3 regions of the Marinicellulosiphila megalodicopiae genome follow, and region 2 is predicted to be linked to each of the others. Evidence: predicted binding sites of a transcription regulator. Region 2 holds the regulator's gene; each other region holds the start of a gene.
What was found. Region 2 encodes sigma-54, which starts transcription at its own class of promoters, with help from an activator protein. Its sites were predicted from a motif close to TGGCACNNNNNTTGCTNT; they were not measured.
Positions count from the first base shown of each region.

Region 1: the regulator sigma-54 is predicted to act here: its motif matches at 1,397-1,414, upstream of flgB (flagellar basal body rod protein FlgB).
Region 3: the regulator sigma-54 is predicted to act here: its motif matches at 988-1,005, upstream of fliE (flagellar hook-basal body complex protein FliE).

Region 1 is NZ_AP023087.1:2,314,774-2,317,103, reverse strand. It holds gene TYM08_RS09815 (flagellar hook assembly protein FlgD) at 1-510, opposite strand, end outside; gene flgC (flagellar basal body rod protein FlgC) at 521-961, opposite strand; gene flgB (flagellar basal body rod protein FlgB) at 964-1,362, opposite strand; gene TYM08_RS09800 (response regulator) at 1,611-2,330, shown strand, end outside.
Region 2 is NZ_AP023087.1:2,977,142-2,979,471, forward strand. It holds gene lptB (LPS export ABC transporter ATP-binding protein) at 1-277, shown strand, start outside; gene TYM08_RS12845 (RNA polymerase factor sigma-54) at 299-1,801, shown strand; gene ptsN (PTS IIA-like nitrogen regulatory protein PtsN) at 1,825-2,274, shown strand; gene rapZ (RNase adapter RapZ) at 2,280-2,330, shown strand, end outside.
Region 3 is NZ_AP023087.1:1,711,132-1,713,461, forward strand. It holds gene TYM08_RS07140 (NADP-dependent isocitrate dehydrogenase) at 1-714, shown strand, start outside; gene fliE (flagellar hook-basal body complex protein FliE) at 1,233-1,676, shown strand; gene fliF (flagellar basal-body MS-ring/collar protein FliF) at 1,694-2,330, shown strand, end outside.

The DNA of each region.
Region 1 (2,330 bases), 660 kb from region 2:
GATATCAATCATGTCATCGTTAAACTCAAGTTGCGCACCATTCCAAATAAAACGAGATTCACCATTTGACTGATATCCCAAGGAAATATCCTCAACTTTATCGCCTTTCTCGTTGATAATTTGTAAGTGCAAATTATCCATGCCAGCTGGTATTTCGACACTGCCATAAATGTATTCACCCCAGTTTAAATCCGTATCGGTTTTCCCTTCGATGGTGACATGTTTACCCACCAAACTAGAGGCCTGAATGGCTTGGTTGGATTTAAAGTTTGCAGACATATCATCCAAACTTGTCCCCATGCTTTCGATGCCTTCAACGGTCGAAAACTGAGCTAACTGCGCAATAAAATCGCCATTTTCTTTAGGCTCTAAAGGGTTCTGATTATTCAATTGAGCAATCATTAGTTCTAAAAACTGGTCACGTCCCATTTCATTAGATTTGGTTTTATTTGGATCAACTAACGCATATTGATCAAGAACGGAGCTTTGTACACTTGTTACATCAGCCATAAATTACTCCTTATTTACCCATCGTTAATGTTTTTTGAAGCATGGTTTTTGCGGTATTAAATACTTCAACGTTTACTGTAAAACTGCGCTGAGATGAAATCATATCCGCCATTTCTTCCACGACGTTCACATTAGGATAAAACACATAACCTTCAGTATCTGCCATTGGGTGAGTCGGGTCGTATCGAATATCCAAAGGATCGTCTTTTTCAATAATGCCACCGACTTTTACGCCATTACCGACATTATCTTCACTGTACATTTCACTAAAATTTGAATCATGAAATTGCTTTTGTAGGAGTTGAAAAACCGGTTTTCTTGCTCGGTAGGTTTCATCAATACTTGAAGATACCGTTTGAGCATTAGCGATATTAGATGCAGTCGTATTCAAGCGAATACTTTGGGCATTCATGCCAGTACCAGCGATATTTATAACATTACTTAAAGACATCATTATTCCCCTCGAATCGCATTAACTAGCCCTTTAAAACGGCCATTTAAAAATTCAAAACTGGCGTTATAGCCCATTGCATTTTTAGTGAATTCGCTATTTTCTAAATTATCATCAACAGTATTGCCATCTAAGGATGGTTGTGTAGGAGTACGATAAAGCAGATCAAAATCTGCAAAACCAACTCCTGGTAAATGTCCGTTATGGGTTTGATTCACAGCTAACGATGAGTGTTTTCGAACTTCACCTTTTAACACTGCTTGAAAATCCATATCTCTGGATTTAAACCCAGGGGTATCTGAGTTAGCTAAATTGTTGGCTAAAATTTCAGATCGTTCTGCACGAGTTAATAATGCCGTTTGGTGTATACCTAATGAATTTTGAAAACCTAATGCTGACATAACCATCTTCTGTATCAATGTTGTTGTTTAGCAAAAAGCATAAGCTGTGCCAAATATATAATTTATTTAAAATCAATAGGTTACAGTGAATTGAGTGAATTACGGCAATGTAATAGTTGGCAAATGAAACAGATTAGGCAGGGGATTGCCGTTACAATTTTTCACAATCAAGGGACGTTAAAATCAGTTTTCCTTAAACAATCGATCTACACTCAATATATCTATAAAAATAAATAAGCAGGTTTCTAGTGAGAAATACAATTTTAGTAGTTGATGATAGTGAAATGAATAGAATGGTTCTAACTGCTATTTTAGAGTCAAATTATGATTTGATTGAAGCAGATTCTGGCCAAGCTTGTTTAGATCAAGTTGAAGCGCATCAACCCGATTTAATATTGCTTGATGTTAATATGCCTGGAATGGATGGACATGAAACCTGTGTTAAATTAAAAAGCCACGAATCTACTAATTCAATTCCTGTGATTTTTGTTTCTGGATTAGATACAGCTGAAGAACGTTTGGCAGGGTTTGAGGCCGGCGGCGACGAATATTTAATTAAACCTGTAGTAGAGGAAGATTTACTTAAAAAAATTCACGAAAATTTAGGTAAAACCGGTTTAATGAAGCGTATAAAACAAGAAGCCACCGATGCTATGAATGTTGCAATGGAAGCAATGACATCCAGTAGTGAATTAGGTCAGGTCATAAATTTTGTGACTTCAACATTAGAAGCGGATTCACTAAGTAAAATGGCCGAAAAAATTTGCAAAATATCCGAAGAATTTGGCTTATCTTCATGTGCATTCATTCCAAATACACCGAATGTTTTTTATGGTTGCGATGAACAATCTATTGAAGCAAGGTTATTGATAAAAACAACAGCAATTAATGACCGAATAACCCATTTCGGCATCAGAACGATAGTAAAAAGTGATAATTTATCCTTATTAATCAAAAATATGCCAATT
Region 2 (2,330 bases):
TGCATTAGCGATGGATCCTGCATTTATTTTACTTGATGAACCCTTTGCAGGTGTCGATCCTATTTCTGTAAACGATATTAAAGATATCGTCAAACAATTAAGCAACAAAGGCATCGGTGTGTTAATTACTGATCATAATGTGCGAGAAACGCTTGATATCTGTGAAAAAGCGTATATTGTCGGTAATGGTCACATTATTGCTAGTGGCGATGCAAACAGCGTTTTGCAAAACCAATTAGTTAAAGATATTTATTTAGGCGAACAGTTTACGTTGTAATCAGAGTAATTATAATAAAATATGAAAACTTCACTTCAATTAAAAATGGGCCAGCATCTTACGATGACTCCCCAGCTTCAACAAGCCATCCGTTTATTACAACTTTCCACGCTCGATTTGCAACAAGAGATCCAACAAGTACTTGAATCCAATCCAATGCTTGAAGTAAATGACGAAGAGCCTTCTGCAAATAACAATGAACAAGATCAAAATTCACAAAAAAGTGCTGAAAATGAAATATCCGAACCCAATAAAATAGAAGAAACAGATTCACAATGGGAAGAAAATATCCCTGACGAATTAGCGGTTGATACTTCATGGGACGATATTTATCCAAATCTACCCACAAATATGTCAGCACCTTCTGGTGACGATATTAATTTTGATAGCTTTCGAAGTGAAACTGAGGATTTACAAGATCACTTATTTTGGCAATTAAACTTAACCCCGATGAATACTCGTGATCGAATCATTGCTGAATCGATAATTGAATCCTGTGGAAATGACGGATATTTAAAATCCACAATTGAAGAAATTTTCTCAGGCCTTTCAAATGAATTAAATGAAGAAGGTATGAATGAAGAACAAATGCTTGAATTAGATGAACTAGAAGCCGTTCTTCATAGGGTGCAACAATTCGATCCACCTGGTGTGTGCGCCATAGATTTAAGTGACTGCCTAACAATTCAACTAAAGCAACTGCCTCTTCAAACAGAATATTTAGAACAAGCGAAATTGATTGTTAAAGACTTCCTTCCTCAATTAGGTTCTCGTGATTATCAAAACATCTTACGTAAAACAAAATTTAAAGATACTGAGTTGCAATCTATTTTAGTACTCATACAATCGCTTAACCCTCGCCCAGGGGACAGTATTTCCGAAGACCAAGCCCAATATGTTGTTCCAGATGTATTTGTTCGTAAAGATATCGAAAACAATAAATGGCTAGTAGAATTAAATCCAGATATCGCGCCAAAATTACACATTAATAGTGGGTATGCTGAGTTAATCAAACGTAATGATGCTTCAAGTGATAATGATTATTTAAAAACAAATTTAAGTGATGCCAAGTGGTTTATTAAATCTTTACATAGCAGAAATGAAACGTTACTTAAAGTAGCAACAAAAATTGTTGAACATCAACGTGGATTTCTAGATTATGGCGAAGAAGCTATGAAACCATTGGTATTGCATGATATCGCACTTGATGTCGACATGCATGAATCCACCATTTCAAGGGTTACTACTCAAAAATACATGCACACCCCAAGAGGTATTTTTGAATTGAAATATTTCTTCTCTAGCCATGTTTCCACTGCAAATGGCGGAGAGTGCAGTTCAACGGCGATTCGAGCAATGATTAAAAAAATAATCAGCGAAGAAAACACAAAAAAACCTTATAGTGATAGCAAATTAGCAACATTATTAGATCAGCAGGGAATTAAAGTTGCACGAAGAACCATTGCAAAGTATCGTGAAGCGATGCATATTCCACCTTCAAATGAACGAAAAAGTTTAATGTAACGGATTGAGTTAGTGACTGTATTATGATTCAACTTAAAAATATATTAACGGCCGAAAGAACCTACATCATGGATCTTGGCTCAAGTAAAAAACGCGCAATTCAAAGTATTAGTCATGAAATTGCTAAAAATTGCACACAATTAAATGAAAATCATATCTTTGATCATTTAATTGCAAGAGAAAAACTTGGAAGCACTGGATTTGGAATGGGTGTTGCCATGCCACATTGCCGCTTAGATAACTGTGACAAAGTGATCGGAAGTTTTTTTAAACTTTCTGATCCTGTTGACTTTGATGCACTTGATAGCCAAAAAGTCGATTTGATTTTTGTATTACTTGTTCCAACTGAAGCCGCTAATGAACACCTTCAAACCTTGGCAGCAATTGCAGAAAAATTCAGCCAAGCCGATTTTTTAAGCGCTTTAAGAGACTGCAATGATTCTTCAAAAATTTTTGAACTATTAAGTAATTAATTATTATGAAATTAATCATTTTAAGTGGTCGTTCAGGTTCAGGTAAAAGTACAGCA
Region 3 (2,330 bases), 1.3 Mb from region 2:
GCATATTTACCAACTCATGATGTATCGGGGTTAGACATTTCAATCATGGCACCAAATGAAGCAACCGTTCATGCTTGTGGTTTAATTAAAGAAGGCAAAGATGTTATTTCGGTAACAGGTAACGTATTACGTGATTACTTAACCGACTTATTCCCAATTTTAGAATTAGGTACTTCGGCTAAAATGCTGTCTATTGTCCCACTAATGAATGGCGGCGGATTGTTTGAAACAGGCGCGGGTGGTTCAGCTCCTAAGCATGTTCAGCAATTAGTTGAACAATCTCATTTGCGTTGGGATTCACTGGGTGAGTTTTTAGCATTATCGGCATCATTTGAACATTTAGGTTTAACAACTGATAACGCGAAAGCGATGGTTTTGGCTAAAACATTGGATACTGCTACAGGTACTTTCTTAGCAAATAACAAATCACCTTCTCGTAAAACAGGTGAGTTGGATAACCGTGGTTCTCACTTCTATTTAGCTATGTACTGGGCTCAAGAATTAGCAGCGCAAACTGAAGATGCTCAATTAAAAGCATTCTTTGATAAAGTTGCTGGTGAGTTAGTTGCTAATGAATCTGCAATTGTTAAAGAGTTAAATGATGTGCAAGGTGTTGAATCTGATTTAGGTGGTTACTATAAATTAGATGAAGCAAAAGCTGAAAAAGTCATGCGTCCAAGTGCGACACTTAATAAAATCGTTGATTCAATCTAAGCATTGATCCATTCTAAGCATTGATTCAATCTAAGCATTGATTCATAAATAGTTAAAAAAAGGCTGATTTAATCAGCCTTTTTTGTGCCTGTCGTTTATAAATTTGATATGAAATTATGGATGATATAAGAAAAAATCTCGTTTTATAATAATTAAGTGTCCCCATTCTATAGCCCTTCTTTTATTTTCGATTAACTGAAAATCGATTCTTTTAACTTAAAAAAATACATGACTCAATTTTAAAGTGACATTCTTTTCCTGTACGGCAACTCTTGGCCTTGTGTTTGCATTTGACGTTTTACGAAGAAAATTAGTCAATGTAATGACAATTTAATATTTATATTAAATGGGGTGTAAAAACCGGGAACAAAAGGGACTTTCTTTGTGGCTTGGTTGGGACGAATCAAGTGGGAGTATGGAGTCAGGATGATTGCTTTATTTAAAGCGACACCTACAAAATAACAGGGCAAGTGTTGAGTAGGTGAATTTTTTTATTTGAGATAAGTTAGGGGGCCGAAATGAGCGTAGATCGAATGGACATTAGTCAAGTGTTATCACAAATGCGTGCATTAAAAGCTCAGATGCCTTCTCAACAATTAAATATTAATCCCGTGCAAAATGATGCGTTTAAACAGCAACTTAATCAAGTGCAGCAAGAAGTTTCAAACGTAAATAAGCCAGATTTTTCCCGAGTGAATTCAAATACAGATGGAATATTACCTGTAGAAAAAGATGAAGGACCTTCGTTTGGTGATATGTTCAAATCTGCAATTGATTCTGTAAATGATAGTAAAAGTCACGCTAATGATTTGTCATCTCGTTATGAGCAAGGCGATCCAAGTGTTGATTTACCTGAGGTTATGATTGCCCTTCAAAAATCATCCGTTAGTTTTCAGGCCATGACTCAAGTACGCAATAAAATGGTAGAAGCGTACAAAGAAATCATGAATATGCCTTTATAACCGAGTAATAGATAATTATGGATCAAGCACAAGCGTCACCTGGTGATATGGAGGGATCAAACCCTCCAATGCTCGATACAGTCAACGCTGAAAGCGCGGCGGTAAGCACGAAAAAAATACATCCTATTGTAGCGGGTTTTAGTAAGCTTACTATGTTGCGTCAATTGGGTTTATTAATTGGCCTGTCAGCTGCCATTGCATTAGGCATTGGCATGGTGTTATTTACTCAAAGCGAAACTTATAAACCGCTTTTAAATTCTGCTAATTCCTATAATACAAAAGAAGTGATTCAACTTCTGCAACAACAAGACATTGATTTTAATATGAATCCAGTATCTGGGGTGATATTGGTAACACAAAGTGATCTTCATAAAGCTCGTTTAGCTATAGCGGGCGCCGACTTAGCTACCGATGACTTATTGGGTTATGAATTATTAGATCAAGACCAGCCACTTGGTACCTCTCAGTTTATGGAAAATACTCGTTACATGAGAAGTGTAGAAGGGGAATTAGCCAGAACCATCGCATCCTATAATTCTGTAAGATCTGCACGCGTGCATTTAGCATTACCAAAAAGAAGTGTGTTTGTGCGTGATAAACGTAAGCCTACTGCATCGGTTATGGTCGAATTATTTGCAGGTGGACAGTTAGAAT